DNA from 2 places in the Cyanobium sp. HWJ4-Hawea genome. Region 1 is predicted to be linked to the other one. Evidence: predicted binding sites of a transcription regulator. Region 1 holds the regulator's gene; the other holds the start of a gene.
The links. Region 1 encodes NtcA, which controls nitrogen genes in cyanobacteria. Its sites were predicted from a motif close to GTANCNNNNGNTAC; they were not measured.
Positions count from the first base shown of each region.

Region 1 (8,437 bases):
CGGGCCCCCACCTGGCCTGATCCAGGCGCAGACAACGGATATCAGCGCCTACGCCTGGCGCTGATGCCCTGCCCTGGCCATTGGCAACAGGACCAGGTGCCGCAGCAGGCAATCCGGTTTCGGGAGCCCCTCTGGCTTAGGCCCGCCGAATCACCAATCCCTGGCCCCGCTACTCAGCTTGGCTTGCCACCCCTGGGGGATGGTCTCCAGCTGGTTAGTTGCAGGGCCGGTTCAGGCCCCGGCGAGCTGCTAGTGGCTGTTCAAAACAGCTCGCCAGGTCGCCGCCAATTGGATTTGGGGGCCGATTGGACGCTTTTGGCGCGGTTGGACGGCCTGGATCAGCAATCGCCCCAAAAGCTCTCAGTTGAACTCAAACCCTGGGCCCTGGGTTTTTGGTTGGTAGGACCAACTCAATCTTCGTGATCGTCAAAGGGATCGGTCAGTTGCTTCGACGGAGGGCCAAAGGCCGTGTAGACGCCAAAGCCAGTCAGGGCAAGCAGTACGGCCAAAACGGCCATGGCTATGGAAAGGGCAGGTGAGCCAGTAGCGGCGGGGTCCATGGGGCGTTTACCTGGCGAATTGCGTCACAAGTCTCGACAGCCCAACGCATCGGAGCCAGCGAGGCCCTTACAGTAGCTATTGCAATTCTTTGAGCGAGAGGACCTAGCAGCCATGGCCCAACGGACCCGCCTCGGAAATCTGCTCCGCCCCTTGAATTCCGAGTACGGCAAGGTTGTGCCGGGTTGGGGCACCACTCCGGTGATGGGCATCTTCATGGTGCTTTTCCTAGTGTTTCTGCTGGTGATCCTGCAGCTGTACAACAAGTCGCTGCTGCTGGAAGGCATCAACGTGAACTGGAACGGCTTCGGCTGAGCTCCAATCACCCCCCAGCTCCATGAATTTTTTTGGCATCGGATTACCCGAAATGGCAGTTATTGCTGCCATTGGGTTGCTGGTGTTTGGACCGAAGCGCCTGCCTGAGCTGGGTAAGACCCTGGGCAAAACCCTGAAGGGATTTCAATCGGCCTCCTCGGAATTTGAGAAGGAGTTCCGTGGTGCCATGAATCCTGAAACTGAAGCCCCAGTTCAACTGCCCGTTCCTATGCCAGAGCCGGTTATCGAAGAGCCGCCCGCGGCCTGACGGGAGTGGCCTTGAATCCTGAGTCGCCAGCTCTGGCTTTACAGCTGGTTGTGGGCCTGGGTAATCCGGGCAGCAAATATGCCGGCACTCGCCACAACGTGGGCTTCATGGCCCTTGAGCAGTTGGCGGCAGCGGCAAAGGCTAGCTTTCGTAATCAGGCCAAGTTGCACGGCCTCCTGGCTGAAGTGGGCCAGGGAAATAGGCGCTTGAGGTTGTTGATGCCCCAGACCTACATGAACGAGAGCGGCCGCTCGATTCGTGCTGCCCTCGATTGGTTTGGCCTGGAGCCTGGGCAGTTGTTGGTGCTGGTCGACGACATGGACCTACCCCTGGGCAAATTGCGCCTGCGCGCCAGCGGTAGTGCAGGCGGTCACAACGGTTTACGCAGCACGATCAGCCACCTGGGCACCCAGGATTTTCCCCGGCTACGCATTGGCATTGGGGCCCCTGCCCTCCACCCAATTGAGCGCAAAGAGCGCACCTTGGGCCACGTGTTGGGCAGCTTTGCCTCAGGTGAACAGCCCCAACTCAAATCGGTGTTGGCCGAGGTTGAGAGTGGCATCGACTTAATTCTGCGCCTGGGGCTCGAGCGGGCTGGCAATCGTTTGAACAGTTTCAAGCCAGAAGAGGCCGCAACCTGATTGCATGGCTCGACTTCCTGCCACCACGGCGCAATTGAGGGTGCTTCACCAGAGCTTTAGCCAACGGCTGTTGGAGGGTGAGGTGAGTGCGGGCGGTTTTAAGTGGACCTTTAGCTGGGCATTCGATCGGGGTCAATTAAGTGTGGAGCCCTCCCTGGGCCGGGCCCTGATCCAAGATGCCCTGCTGCGCTTTTTGCTGAAGGCTGACTACCAGCTGGAGCCTGGTGGTGACTACGTTTTTACGGTGCGGGCCAAGTTCTGATCAGGGCGCTGTCCCGGCGCTTGAGTTCCCGTTTCAGGTGGCCTTCCACCAGTAGCTGGGCCGCTAGATCATCCAGGTCGCGGGGGGGGAGGCGCAGGCCCCTGGGCACTAGGCGCCTGAGGCCTTTGGGGGGGAATAGCTGCCAAAAGCGATGCCGGGCGGCCAGGGTGGTGCCGTATTCGTCCACGAGATGGGTTTCCATACCCAATGGGGCAATGGCATGAAGCCAGCCCCTACTGCCGGTGCCGTTGCCAATTACCAGGCTGGCTAGGCCTTCGCCCCGCCAATGGCCCAGCCAGGCGAGGGCCGCTTCCGGTTCGAGAATGGCGGCCTGTTCGATCCAGCCGCCCACCCGATCGGCAATGACGAGACCGCATTTGCTGCGGCCTGGGTCGATGCCGGCAATTAGGCAATTCGGTTTCCAGTTCACCGAAGGTTGCCCCGGGCGCCACCCTTCTGTAGATCGCCATCCCGATCCCAGCGCAGTTCCACCGCAATTGGATCGGGAGTGTCAGCACTTTGAACAGCGACCGCCGAAAGGGCAACGACAAGGCCCCTGGGTCGTTCGCTTAACTCCGAGCTCAGTTGCCGCACCGCGGCTGGATCCACCTGAAGGCCATCCGCCACCGTGCCCTGGCGCTGGGCTCGGGCATAGGCGGCAGCGAGCAGCAGATTTAGGCGTCTGTTGATCGCCTCGGGATTGCTGAGATCCCCTTCCAGGATGGTGCTGGCAAGCACTTCACCGGCCTTGATCACGGGTCGGTTTGGCCGGAGGTCGGGGAAGGCCAGCACCTGCCTTTCCCCGCGCAACACATTGGCTGCCGAAATCAGGCTCACCACCCAGCTGCCTGGTTTGGCAAGCATTTCTTCGAGTTTGGCAATGTCGCTACGGGGCACCAGCAGAATTTGCCGATCAGCGTTCTGGCCCGGCAGCACCCTGCGAAAGGCATTGAGGTTGGCCTGCTGCAACAGGGCCGTAACCACGGATTTTGCCTGGCTTGGCTGCTCCAGCTTCACCTTGGCGCTGGCCAGGATTTGACCGCTGCTGATCACCACATCGCCCCGGCGGAAGGCAATCAGGTTTGTCTCCAGATCCTTGAGCTCTTTTGTGCCGGCGGCAATTTGGCTGCGCACCTGGGCCAAATCCCTTTCGTTGCTGCGGATTTCGGCATCCCGCACCTGTAGGTCGCGGCCCAAGCGGCTGCGTTCCGCCTCCAGTTGCCGGCGCTGGGCCAGCAGCGGTGCCAGGCTCCCACGCAGGGTCACCAGCCTGGCTTCCGATTGGTTTAGTTGGCCCTGGAAGCGGGCCTGCTCCTTTTCTGCCTGCTTCCGCTTGGCTTCGCTCGTGGCCAGGTTGCTGCGGCTGGTTTGCAGGCGAGTTTCCAGCTTGTCGAGCTCAAAAAGCCCCACCCGCAGCCGTTCACTCACCAAAAGCATTAAGCCCAAAGACACGGCACTGATCACGCTGCCGGTGAGCACGGTGATCAACACGGCCGTGCGTCGGGGCCGCATCTGAAACAGGCTTAAACGGGCCTTGCCCACCCGGCTGCCCAGGCGATCACCAAGGGTCGAGAGCACGCCCCCAAGCACGAGCAGCGCCAGGATCAGAAGCCAGCCCGACACAGGTTTCAGCAGGGGGTACCAGTATCCCCCGGCGAAAGGCTTTAGCTAAAGCGCTTGGCCAGGGCGATCGGATCAAACACGGTGATTTTTTTGCGATCGATCTGCACCAGCCCTTCGTTGCGTAGGTCGCCCAGCAGGCGGGTGATTGTTACCCGGGTGGAGCCAATGGCCTCGGCGATCGCCTGGTGTGAGAGGCGCAGATCAATGGTGATCCCCTCGTTGCCAGGCACCCCAAAATCCCGGCAGAGAACTAGCAGAAAGCTCACCAGCCGCGAAGACATATCGCGGTGGGTGAGGGTTTCTATCATCGTTTCGGTCTGCAGAATCCTCGAAGAAAGGCCCTGCAGCAGGAGCAGTCCAACGCTGGCGTCCTGCTCAATGGCCCGCCTTACGGAGGTGGCCGGCGCCGTCACCATCTCCACCCTGGTGAAGGCAATCGCGTGATAAAACCTGTCTGAACGCTGGCCCGTCAGCAGCGACAAGACCCCGAAAAGGCTGTTTTCGCGGAGTAGGGCCACCGTGATTTCCTCTCCGGATTCGTAGACCCGTGAGAGGCGGACAGCGCCGCGGCGCAATAAGTAGACCCGTTCTGCGGGGTCTCCGGGAAAGAAGATGGTTTTCCCCCGTTCAACCGTTTCAACGCTGCTACCAGAAAGGGAGCGGATTACCTCCAGCAGGGTTGCGGAGCCCTGGCTCGCCACACCGACCCCCGCCACGCTGCCGGGGGAGCCGGTTGACGGTGTGTTGGCCGTACGGCTGAATCCGTGGATCACGCCAACCATCGTGCTGGACAGATGGCAGGAACCTAGGTACCACCGCTGCCTCAACATGTAGCAACCCGCACCTTTTTGGCGCCCCATGCCCTGGCGCGGCACCAGTAGTACGGATGCTTCCACTATCGGTAGTGTCCTTTCCTTGTAAAAGGCCCCTACGCCGCTACATTCAGATTCTGCGGCATTCGCCCCTAGGGCTGGCTGCGTTCCTAAAGCCAGATCTCCGGGGAGTTGATGACCGCCAGCCTGTCTGCTGCCAACCCAAACCACCAGCGCCCGCAGCGGTTGGAGTTGGTGGCCGGTGGCATCCAGGCCCATGCCCCCAGGCCCTTACGCATTGCCGAGCAGTCGGAAGGTCTGCTTCAGATCCATACGGCCCCTTTCCGGGGCAGCTTTGGCTCCGTTCTCAGCCAGGCCCTACGAGCTGCTGGTCTTGGTAGCCGGGTGCTGGTTTCCCAGCTGCTCAAGGGCGGGGTGGAGCAGGGGGTGGCCAACAGTGTTTGGCTATGTGGCCGCCTGCAGTGGCTGCGCCCTGCGGTGCCAGCTTGTTTGGCCGAAACTGCGCAAGCTGAATTTGCAGATGGCGGCGCCTTGGCCGCCGTGCAGGAGGTTTGGGCCTTCAGCCGCGAGCAGCTGATCAGTGGGGCGGTGGACCTAATGGTGCTCGATGAACTTGGCTTGGCGATGGAGCTGGGCTACCTCCAGCCGGCCGAGGTGCTCGATGCGCTTGAGCGCCGTCCAGCCCACCTGGATGTCATCCTTACTGGCCCTGCCATGGGGCCTGCCCTGATGGCCCTGGCTGATCAAGTCACCGAGCTGCGTCGCGGCTTTTAGGTTCTCTCTCCCGTCATGCTTAAAAACGACCTTTGGATCAAGGAGCAGGCCGCAGTGGGCATGCTCGAGCCATTTCAATCCAGCCTCGTTAGGCATCTCGATCCAGAGAATGGTGCCTCGCCAGTACTGAGCTTTGGTTGCTCTTCCTATGGCTACGACCTGCGCCTCTCGCCCAAGGAGTTTTTGATCTTCCGCCATGTGCCGGGCACGATCATGAATCCGAAGCGCTTCAATCCCGCCAACCTCGAACCAGCAGCCCTCGCCGAAGATGCCGACGGGTCCTACTTCATTTTGCCGGCCCATTCCTATGGCCTAGGCGTGGCGCTGGAAAAGATGAGGGTGCCAGCCAATATCACCGTGATCTGCCTCGGCAAAAGCACCTATGCCCGCCTTGGCATCATTGTGAATACCACCCCAGCTGAAGCCAGTTGGGAGGGCCATCTCACCTTGGAGTTCAGTAACTCTTCGGGGGCTGATTGCCGCATTTATGCCAATGAGGGAATTTGCCAGTTGCTCTTTTTTGAGGGAGATCCCTGCGAGACCACCTATCAGGATCGGGCCGGTAAATATCAACATCAGCCAGAGCGGGTGACCCTTGCCAAAGTTTAAGTACCGGGAGCTCTAGCGAATTTTAGGGAGTCCTAGGGCGCCAGGCGGGCTTTGTGGAGCCGGCTCCTCTCATACCAATCTGCAAACTGGGGTGTCCAGGTTTGCAGGTGGGGCCACATCAGGTCGCAGAGTTCGCGAATTTCCTGCTGGGCATCGAGCTTGGCCCGCAGATCTAAAAAGTGAAGAAAGGCCCGCAGGGTGAAGCTCACCACAAAGTGTTGGCGATAGTCGAAGGGCAGGATGCCGCGGGCATGCTCCTCCGCAAAACCTGCCGCCAGTAGATCCCTGTAGCGCTCAGCGGCCTGCTGACAAAGCCCCAGGTCGATGGCCCTTTGCTCGCCTGTGTAGGCGTATTTTTTACCTTGCCGGTCGCTGTAATTACCCTCTGGGCGTAGGTAGAAAACCTCCTCCAGCTCCAGCTCCCCTGCTGCGGCTTTACAGATGCGATCGCCGGTATAACGCATCGACTGCACATCGAAGCTCACCCCCACCCGGTGGGTGCGGGCCTGTTGCATCACCGAATGGGGAAACCAGCCCACATTCAGCACAATTTGGGCATGCTCCAGGGGGCCGTAGTGGCCCCTCTCCCCAGACAGCAAACGCTTTACACAAATCTCCCCAGCCTTAGTTTCTTCGGGCCAGTTGGCCGAATCGCCTGCCACAAAGCCCTCGCTGTAGTCCTGGTGCATGCCGGCATAGACGCACTGCTGGGGATTTGGGGTGGCGGCAATAAGGGCCACCCGGAAACGGGGATCCATGGGGGGTTGGGTTGGCGGTTATCAGAGATGGTTGGTCGGATTAGCCGTGGCTGCGGGGGCCGGCCTGGCTTGGGGATGTCACCCCTTTGGCTTGATTCTGCTCGGCGACGTCAAGCGTGCTTATGGCACCCATCCCGGCGAACTTGGGCAGGGGTTCCTTGGCGATTAGGGCCTGGGCCATGGCCTGCAGTTCTGCGCCGCTGCGGGCGCCGATTGAGCGGCCAATGTCGACGCCTTGGTCGTTGAACAATTCCAGCTGGGGGATGCCATTGACGCCATAGCGATCCATCTGTGGTTGCCAGCGGGGGTTGTCGACGTTGAGCAGCACCACATTGAGCTCTCCGCGGTGTTGGGACTCCATCGTCTCCATCGCCGGTGCCATCGATTTGCAGGCCTCGCACCAGTCGGCGTAGAACTCCACCATGCTTGGTTTGCCATTGGCGAGGGCGACCTGGAGGTCTGGAGATTGGCGAGCCATGCGCTCGAGGGGCGCCTCGGGATGGAGGCCACCGCGAAACCAGAGCACGGCCCCGGCCAAAACAACCGCTAAAAGCAGCAGCAGCAAGCTTTCCTTGTGGCCGCGCTGCTGGCTAGGACCCGGATCCGGAGTTTCGATCATGGGGGCACTTTGCCAGTGCTTGCTAGCTTTTTGCAGGACGCCACAGCTGAGCGGCCCCATAGCTGAGCGGCCCCGATGAAACGGCGTCTAACCCTGCATTTCCCCCGGGAGGCTGTTCACCAGCCAATCACCTACCGGCTGGCGGTCGATTTTGATGTGGCCGCCAAAATCCTGCGGGCCCAAATCGCTCCAAACCAGAGCGGCACGATGGTGGTCGAACTCTCAGGCGACATCGATGAGCTCGCCGCAGCGGAACATTGGCTCGAGGGCCAGGGTCTGGGCATAAACCGCGCCCCAGGCCAGATTCAGGTCGACCCGGCACGCTGCGTCGACTGCGGCATTTGCTCGAGCGTGTGCCCCAGTGGGGCCTTGGGTTTTGACGCGCCGTCTTGGCAGTTGCAGTTTGATGCGCAACGCTGTCTGGTGTGTGAGCAGTGCATCCCCAGCTGCCCACTGGACGCGATTGCCCTAGTGCTTGACCAGCCAACTGTCATGAAAAAACTGTGAAAGCCGCCTTGCGCCTACTGCTGCTGCCCCTGCGGGCGCCGATGCTGTTGGTGTTGGTGGCCATTGCGGTCTATGAGGGGCTCAGCTGGGGCCACCCCCCTGGGATCAACGTCGATTCACTTCAGTGGCCCAGTCTGTTTTGGTCCCTCGATTGCCTGCATGCGGTGGTGGTGGTGGTGATTTGCACCATGCCCGATTTGCTGTTGCAACGGGTTTCCAGCCTGATGGCGGCCAGCCGAGTGATCAGTTTGGTGATCACCCTTTTGATCGTGACCATTGGCGGGCTCTACATGCTGCATTTGCAGGTGCTTAGCCACGTGCTGATCCTGGCTTCTGGGGTGCTGCTGGCGCGGGTTGATTTGGCCCGGATTCGGGTGGTGCCCCCGCCAGCGCTGCTAACCGCAGCCCTCACCCTGCTGGTGTTGCTTGGGGCGACCGCAGGCCACTTCATTTCCAGCCAAGATCCCGGCTTAACAATTGGCTAAGCGCTCTTGCTGGTAAGTCCAGGCATTGCCGAGCACTTTTTTTACGTAGAGCCGGGTTTCGGGATAGGGAATGGCCTCTACCCAAAGTTCCGGCCATGGCCCAATCGGACGGGAAGCCCAACGGGATACGGCCCCGGGTCCCGCGTTGTAACTGGCAATGGCCAGGATCGGGTTGCCGGCCCACA
Region 1 is NZ_JAGQBV010000018.1:25,746-34,182, reverse strand. It holds gene KBY58_RS05895 (alpha-mannosidase) at 1-423, shown strand, start outside; gene psbN (photosystem II reaction center protein PsbN) at 411-560, opposite strand; gene psbH (photosystem II reaction center phosphoprotein PsbH) at 673-873, shown strand; gene KBY58_RS05880 (TatA/E family twin arginine-targeting protein translocase) at 896-1,141, shown strand; gene pth (aminoacyl-tRNA hydrolase) at 1,174-1,782, shown strand; gene KBY58_RS05870 (DUF3146 family protein) at 1,787-2,044, shown strand; gene KBY58_RS05865 (resolvase) at 2,022-2,474, opposite strand; gene KBY58_RS05860 (DUF3084 domain-containing protein) at 2,471-3,667, opposite strand; gene ntcA (global nitrogen regulator NtcA) at 3,709-4,449, opposite strand; gene KBY58_RS05850 (cob(I)yrinic acid a,c-diamide adenosyltransferase) at 4,675-5,274, shown strand; gene dcd (dCTP deaminase) at 5,290-5,883, shown strand; gene thyX (FAD-dependent thymidylate synthase) at 5,916-6,641, opposite strand; gene KBY58_RS05835 (thioredoxin domain-containing protein) at 6,682-7,260, opposite strand; gene KBY58_RS05830 (NIL domain-containing protein) at 7,336-7,767, shown strand; gene KBY58_RS05825 (hypothetical protein) at 7,764-8,252, shown strand; gene KBY58_RS05820 (transglycosylase SLT domain-containing protein) at 8,238-8,437, opposite strand, start outside.

Region 2 (8,437 bases), on a different contig from region 1:
GGTAGATTGAAGGCTCAATCGATCCGCCATGAGCAAATTCGTTTTTGTAACTGGCGGAGTGGTGTCGAGTATCGGCAAGGGAATCGTGGCCGCCAGCCTGGGAAGGCTGCTCAAATCCAGGGGCTACAGCGTTTCAATCCTCAAGCTCGATCCCTACCTAAACGTGGATCCGGGCACGATGAGCCCCTATCAACACGGTGAGGTTTTTGTCACCGAAGACGGGGCCGAAACCGACCTAGATCTCGGCCACTACGAGCGCTTCACCGACACCGCCATGTCTCGCCTCAACAGCGTGACAACCGGCTCGATCTACCAATCCGTAATTAATAAGGAACGCCGGGGCGACTACAACGGCGGCACCGTGCAGGTGATCCCCCACATCACCGGAGAAATCCGCGAACGGATCAAACGGGTGGCCGCCAACAGCAGTGCCGATGTGGTGATCACGGAAATTGGCGGCACCGTGGGCGACATTGAATCCCTGCCTTTTCTTGAAGCAATCCGCGAATTCCGCGGGGACGTGGGCCGCCAGGACCTGGCCTACGTGCATGTGACCCTGCTGCCCTTCATTGGCACCTCCGGAGAGCTCAAGACCAAGCCCACCCAGCACTCCGTCAAGGAGTTGCGTTCGATCGGCATCCAGCCCGATGTGCTCGTCTGCCGCAGCGACAGGGCCATCAGCGACGACCTCAAGGCCAAGATCGGCGGCTTCTGCGGAGTGCGCACCAAGGCGGTGATCGAGGCCCTTGATGCCGACAGCATTTACGCCGTGCCCCTGGCCATGGAGCAGGCCGGCCTCTGCCAGGAGGTGCTGGACGTACTCGACCTGCCAAACCACAACAGCGACATGGTGCGTTGGCAGGAGTTGGTGACCAAACTACGCAACCCGGGTCCCGCCGTGAAGGTAGCTCTGGTGGGCAAATATGTGCAGCTCAACGATGCCTACCTCTCGGTGGTGGAGGCCCTGCGTCACGCTTGCCTGGATGTGGATGCCTCCCTCGATCTGCGCTGGGTTTGCGCCGAGCAGATTGAAAGCCAAGGGGCCGAGGCCCTGCTCAAGGGCATGGATGCGGTGGTGGTGCCCGGTGGTTTTGGCAACCGGGGCGTCGATGGCAAGGTGGCTGCAATCCGCTGGGCCCGCGAACAGCGGGTGCCCTTCCTCGGCCTCTGCCTTGGGATGCAGTGCGCCGTGATCGAATGGGCCCGCAACCAGGCCGGACTCGTTGGGGCCACTAGCGCCGAACTGGATACCGACAGCCCCCACCCCGTAATTCACCTGTTGCCAGAGCAACAGGATGTGGTCGATCTGGGCGGCACGATGCGCCTGGGCGTCTATCCCTGCCGGCTCACCCCGGGCACCATGGGCCAGCGGCTCTACGGCGATGAGGTGGTCTACGAGCGCCACCGCCACCGCTACGAGTTCAACAACGCATATCGCAACCTCTTTTTGGAATCGGGCTACGAGATCAGCGGCACCTCCCCCGATGGCCGCCTGGTGGAACTGATCGAATTGAAAAACCACCCCTTCTTCACGGCCTGCCAATACCACCCGGAATTTCTCTCGCGGCCCGGCAAACCCCATCCCCTGTTTAGGGGCCTGGCGGAAGCCGCCCAACAGGTGTCGGCCGCGGCCCCCATCCCCAGCAGCCTTGGACACCCCAGAGCCAGCTGAAGCAGGCCTGCCGGTGGTGGAAACCTTCCATTCCCTCCAGGGGGAAGGGTTGCATGCGGGCCGCAGCGCCTTTTTCATTCGCCTGGGCGGCTGCAGCGTGGGCTGCAGTTGGTGCGACACCAAACATTCCTGGCCGGCCGAAGCCCACCCCCGCCGAAGCCTGGCCTCCCTTGCGGCGGAAGCCAAGCAAGCGGCTGGAGCTGGAGCTGCCTTTGTGGTGGTTACGGGCGGCGAACCCCTGCACCACAACCTCGACGGCCTCTGCACCGCCCTGGCCGAATCGGGTCTGCCCCTGCACCTGGAAACCAGCGGCGTGGATCGCCTCAGCGGCCGGTTCGACTGGATCACCCTCTCCCCGAAGGCCCACCGGCCACCCACCCCTGAGCTGCTGGCCGCCTGCCAGGAACTCAAGGTGATCGTGCATGGCCCTGGAGATTTGGCCTTTGCAGAAGAGATGGCAACTGCTTGCCTAAGCGCCAGCCAAAAGCTCGGGCAGCCGGCTCTGTTGCTCCAGCCCGGCTGGCTAAGCGAGGAGGGGAAAGAACTCGCTATTGCCTACGTGCGCCAACACCGCCCGTGGCGGCTCAGCCTGCAAAGCCACAAGTGGCTGGGGGTGCGCTAGATGGCGTTGGCAGCGCGGTGCTGGGTTTCCGCCTTCCAGAGCTTCCAGCGCACCTGCAGGTTCTTGGGTGCATAGATCACGATCGGCCGGCTCACCTTGTAGGGCATCACAAAGGGTTTACCGGCGCGGGCCACAAAGCGCTCCTGCAGCGGTTGGCCGGGGGTACAGGCCATGCGGGTAGAGGCAAGGGGCCCCACATCACTGACCTTCAGATAGCTGAGTTCGGGGTTGGCCTGGGGATGGTCAACCCGCAACCGCGCCGAAAAGGTGTACTGGTTGCAGTCCGCCTTGACAAGCTGGCCGACCAACACCTCAACCCGCCAATCGCGGGGATTGGGGGAAATGGTGGGATCAGCAGTGGGCGGCAGCACCCCAGGCAGCTGGATCACCCAGCGGGTCTCCCCAGCCGCGGCCGCCGGATAGCCGCTGAGATCGAGCCGTGGAATCGCCAAGCCCGCCAGGGCAAGGGGGCCAAACCCACCGGTGGCAATGCCCGCAGCCATTCCCATTCCCAAGCCCAACAGGCGAGACAGCAGCACAGGCCAAATTCCAACTGGGCCCATCTTGGCGAGCAACGCCGCCAGGGCCACAGGGCGGGTAGACATCGCCTGCTGATCTGGCAGCCTTTTGAAATGAGTAGCCCCCTGCCAAGCGAAGTTCCTGGAGGTAACCCAAAGGCGATTGCCCTGCTTTCCGGCGGCCTGGATTCAGCTACGGCAGCGGCCCTGGCGATCGAGGCGGGCTATGCCGTTACCGGCCTTTCCTTCGACTATGGCCAAAGGCATCGGCGCGAATTGGCAGCAGCCAACCAGCTGGCCGACCACCTGCAGCTGAACGGCCACCACACCATCTCGGTAAATCTGGCCAGTTGGGGGGGCTCGGCCCTCACCGATGAAAACATCGCCGTACCGACCACGGGGGTGCAAAGCGGCCTGATCCCCAGCACCTATGTGCCCGGACGCAACACGGTTTTCATTGCCCTGGGCCTGAGCCTGGCCGAGGCCGAGGGCGCAGAAAAGCTAGTGCTGGGCGTGAATGCGGTGGACTATTCGGGCTATCCCGATTGCCGCCCGGATTACCTGGCCGCCTTCCAAACCCTGGCGGACCTGGCCAGTAAGAGCGGTAGGGAAGGCCGCGGAGCCCAACTGTGGGCACCGCTGGTGGCATGGGGCAAAACCGAGATCGTGCGGGAGGCCCTGCGGCTGGGGGTGCCGATCGGAGCCACCTGGAGTTGCTACAGCGGTGGCGAAGAGCCCTGCGGCGTTTGCGACAGCTGCCGAATTCGCGATGGAGCCCTGGTCGAGGCGGGCCATCCCGAACTGGCCAGCAATCGTCGATGAACTCCCTACCGACCAAAAGGCTGCAGCGGGCCATGGCCTGGCGCGAGCCCATGGCCCTTGTGCACGGCCTGGTAGCCAAGTTCGGCCGCGAGGGTTTGGTCTGGCTCGACGGCGATGGTGTGGGGCAAGGCCGCTGCAGCCGGATAGGCATCAATCCCCTGGCCCAGCGGGTTTGCCGCGGCCTGCCGGGGCCCACCTGCCCGGAAGATCCCTGCTCGGAAGATCCCTTCGCCGCCCTGAGTTCCATCTCCCAGGATGGCGGCCACTGGATGGGCTGGCTGGCCTACGAGGCCGGGGCCTGGGTGGAGGCCGGCGCACACTGGGCCACCAGCGACATGGCCGTGCTGTGGGCCGCCCGGCACGACCCGATATTGCTGCTCGACCACCAGGAACAGAGCCTGGTGCTGGAGGGCAGCGATCCGGGGCGAATCAAGGCCATGGCTGAGCTGATCGAAGCCCTGCCCATGGCCAAGGGGCCCCACCAGGCCGGGGAGGCAGCAAACCTTGGCATTCCCCTGCAGGCCTGGCAGTGGCACACCGACCCCGCCGCCTTTGGCCGCCAGGTAAGCCAGATCCTGGAATGGATTGCGGCCGGAGACCTGTTTCAGGCCAATCTGACGGCCTGTTGCGAATTCCAGGCTCTGGCCCCCCCCGATCCCCTTGCCCTCTACGGCCGCCTGCGCCAGGGCTGCCCCGCCCCCTTTGGGGGCCTGGCGATCGCCGGCGCTGGGGCCCAGGGCGAAGCCGTGCTCTCCAGCTCCCCGGAGCGTTTCCTGCGGCTGGGGCAGGCCGGCCAGGTGGAAACTCGACCGATCAAGGGCACCCGCCCGCGCCGCAGCGATGCCCAGGCCGATGCAGCCGAAGCCGCCGCCCTGGTGACCAGCGGCAAGGATCGGGCCGAAAACGTGATGATCGTGGACCTGCTCCGTAATGATCTGGGCCGGGTTTGCCAGCCCGGATCGATTGGGGTGAGCCAACTGGTGGGTCTAGAGAGCTATCGCCAGGTGCACCACCTCACCTCGGTGGTGCGGGGCAGCCTGCAACCTGAGCGCAACTTGGTGGACCTGCTGCGGGCCTGCTGGCCCGGCGGTTCCATCAGCGGAGCCCCCAAAATTCGGGCTTCTCAACGGCTGGCAAGCCTGGAACCGGTGCCCCGGGGGCCCTACTGCGGCAGCCTGTTTTGGCTTGCTCCAGATGGCCAATTCGATAGCAACATCTTGATCCGATCAGTTGTGATCAAGGACCAAAGGCTGCGGGTACATGCCGGTTGCGGCATCGTCGCCGATTCCGATCCAGCGGCTGAAGCAGAAGAAATGGGCTGGAAGCTAAAGCCCCTGCTGGAGGCCTTGGCATGAGTGCGGACGGCCCCGGCAAAGCGATCGCCTGGATCGACCAACCCGGGCCAAAGGGCAGTTGGGGCAACCCCGACGAACTGGCCATTCCCGTCAGTGATCGGGCCCTACTGCTGGCCGATGGGATTTTTGAAACCCTGCTGGTGGAAGCAGGTGTGAGCTGCAGGCTTGAGGAACACCTGGCCCGCTGGCAAAGGGGCGCCCACCTGCTCGCCATGGCCGAGCCCCCGGCCAAAGGCCAGGTGCAAAAACTGATTGGCGAAGCAGTTAGCCGCAGCGGCATCACAGGCGGTGCCCTCAGGCTCAATTGGAGCCGGGCCGGCGGGGGACCGAGCGGGGGGCCGAGCGGGGCCGGGCGGGGCCTGGATTTGCCCAGCGAGCAAAGCGGCCGCTTCTGGCTGCAACTAAATCCCTACCGCCCGAACTTCGCGCCGGTGCGGCTGTTCGTCAGTCCCACGGAAAGCCGCAGTGCCACCAGCCTGCTGAGTTGCTGCAAAACCATGGCCTACGGAGCGGCGATCCAGGCCCGCCGCCAGGCGGTAGCCGCCGGTTTCGACGACGCCCTGCTCCCCTGCTCGGGGGCCCCGCACCCAGGCGAATTGAGCTGCGGCACCAGCGCCAATCTCCTGGTGCTCAGCAGTTCTGGCTGGATCACCCCTCCCCTGGCCAGCGGTTGCCTCCCGGGGGTAATGCGCGGCCTGGCCCTGCAGCTGGGCCTGGCCAAAGAAAAGGTGATTGGCGCCGCTGATTTGCACGCCAGCGCCGGCGCCCTACTGATCAACAGCCTGGGCTGCCGGCCGATCAGCCAGTTGGGCGACCAGCCCCTGCCGATCGCCCCTGAACCTGAAGCCCTATGGCGGCAATTGCTGGCGGCGCCGGGAATCACAACTTGAGCAATTCATAAATCCGAACTAGGCACTAACCCTGCGCAACTGCCACGCAAGCCTTGGGTTTGTAGCAATAGGCACTCGGGCATTAGCCCCCGCTGGCCAGGATCAGCTCAGCTGTCACGGGCGGGGAATGTTTACCGAATACAGGCCCACCCGGGGATACGACGAATACTTCAGTGCCTTTGACCAACCCCGCAGCAGCCTCCAACCCCTGCTCTCTTCCCTGGGTCAGCTGGGCCTGGCCGAACTGAATCGGAACCATGCGGCCGCGGGCATGCTGCTCAAACGCCTGGGCGCCACCTTCCGGCTCAACGATTCCGGCAATAAGGGCGTAGAGAGAATCCTGCCCTTCGACCCCCTGCCCCGGCTCATTGGCCTGGCGGATTGGCAACGCCTGGAGCAGGGCTTGGTTCAACGGCTGGAGGCGATCGACCAATTTCTTGGGGACGTCTACGGGCCCCAAAAAATTCTCAACGACGGGGTGGTTCCCCGCGCAGATGTTGAAAGCTCCCAGGGCTGGCGGCCCGAGATGCGGGACTTTCAGCCCCCCCTCGGCAAGTGGTGCCATGTGTCTGGCCTTGATCTGGTCAGGGATGGTGAAGGCACCTGGCGCGTGCTTGAGGACAACCTGCGTTGCCCCTCCGGGGTGGCCTATTTCCTCGAGAACCGGCGCGTGATGAAGCGCATGTTCCCGAGCCTGTTTTCGGGGCGCACGGTCCAACCGATCGACGACTACCCCTCCCATCTGCTGCAAACCCTGCGGGAACTTGCCCCCTGGACCGACAACCCCAAGGTTGTGCTGCTCACCCCTGGAGTTTTCAACAGCGCCTACTTCGAGCACAGCTACCTGGCCCAGCAGATGGGAATCCAGCTGGTGGAAGGCCGGGATCTGCTCTGCCAGGAAGACCGGGTTTGGATGCGCAGCACCAGTGGCCTGGAGCCCGTGGATGTGATCTACCGCCGCATCGACGACGATTTCCTTGATCCAGCCGTATTTCGCAGCGATTCGATGTTGGGGGTGCGGGGCCTGATGGGCGCCTACCGAGCCGGCCGGGTAGCCATCGCCAATGCCCCGGGCACGGGTGTGGCCGACGACAAGCAGATCTACGCCTACGTGCCGGAAATGATCCGCTACTACCTGGGGGAAGAGCCGATCATTGAAAACGTGCCCACCTACCTCTGCTCCCGCCCAGACGACCAGGCCTATGTGCTGGCCCACCTGGGCGAACTAGTGGTGAAGGCCGTGGCCGAAGCCGGGGGCTACGGAATGTTGATCGGGCCCCATGCCAGCCAGGCTGAAATTGCTGATTTTGCGGGGAAGATCAAGGCCGACCCCCGCAACTACATCGCCCAACCCACCCTCGAACTCTCGACGGTGCCATCCCTCAGCGAAGGCGAACTATTTCCCTGCCACGTGGATTTGCGGCCCTACGTGTTGCGGGGCAAGGGGGCCTGGATCAGTCCGGGTGGCCTGACCCGGGTGGCGCTGCGCCGGGGCTCCCTGGTGGTGAATTCATCCCAAGGCGGCGGCTGTAAGGACACCTGGATTGTCGATGAAAGTTCGGCCCAGGAGTTGGTCCCATGCTGAGTCGAGTTGCCGACTCCCTCTACTGGATCAACCGCTACGTGGAGCGGGCAGAGAACATCTCCCGCTTCGTTGAAGTAAGCGAAGCGATGGCCCTCGATTGCCCCCCCGGCAGTGCCGAACCCTGGCTACCCCTAATCGAGGCCAATGGGGACCGGGAGCTCTTCGACAAGCTGCACCCCTCCGCCACCCCGGAAGATGTGGTCAGCTTCCTGGTGCGCAACGAAGAAAACCCCAACAGCATCATCAACTGCATCGCCTTTGCCCGGGAAAACGCCCGCCAAATCCGCGAGGTGATCACCACGGAAATGTGGGAGCAGCTCAACGACATCTACTGGATCCTGCAAGAAAGCACGAGCTTCTGGAAGGAGCCGGGCCAGGAGCAGCTGCGCAACATTCGACGGGCCTGCCAACTCTTTTACGGGATCACCGATTCAACCTTGAGCCGCGACCTCTCCTGGCAATTCAGCCGGCTGGGGCGCCTGCTGGAGCGGGCCGAAAAAACCAGCCGCATCCTCGATGTGAAGTACTTCCTGCTTTTGCCATCCCCCGATGAGGTGGGGGGGGTGCTCGATGAACTGCAGTGGATCTCCCTGTTGCGCAGTGCGGGGGCCTATCAAATGTTCCGCCAATCGCGGCAGCAGGCGATCGAACCAAAGGCGGTGGCGGGCTTTCTCCTACTCAATCCGATCTTTCCCCGTTCGGTGCGCTACTGCCTCGAGCGCATCCACGAAACGCTCAAAATCATCAGGGGTGAATCCGTGCCCGGCGCTCCTGATGAGCTGGAATGCCTCAGCGGTCTGACCCTGGCCCGCTGGAGCTACACCAGCATTGATGCGTTGATTGCCGAGGGCCTCCATGAAGCCATCGACAGCCTGCAAAGCGATTTCAATCAACTTCACGAACAGATTGAACAGCGGTACTTCATCACTGCCAACATCTCTGCTTCTCCCACCACCCTTTCCAGCGCAGAGTT
Region 2 is NZ_JAGQBV010000020.1:30,756-39,192, reverse strand. It holds partial or broken gene aspS (aspartate--tRNA ligase) at 1-10, shown strand, start outside; gene KBY58_RS06375 (CTP synthase) at 29-1,672, shown strand; gene KBY58_RS06370 (7-carboxy-7-deazaguanine synthase QueE) at 1,650-2,294, shown strand; gene KBY58_RS06365 (ecotin family protein) at 2,291-2,899, opposite strand; gene queC (7-cyano-7-deazaguanine synthase QueC) at 2,927-3,634, shown strand; gene KBY58_RS06355 (anthranilate synthase component I family protein) at 3,631-4,989, shown strand; gene KBY58_RS06350 (aminotransferase class IV) at 4,986-5,879, shown strand; gene KBY58_RS06345 (circularly permuted type 2 ATP-grasp protein) at 6,007-7,464, shown strand; gene KBY58_RS06340 (alpha-E domain-containing protein) at 7,458-8,437, shown strand, end outside.
Region 2: KBY58_RS06345 (circularly permuted type 2 ATP-grasp protein) is a predicted target of NtcA. The motif match lies at 5,941-5,954, and genes of this name have one in related genera.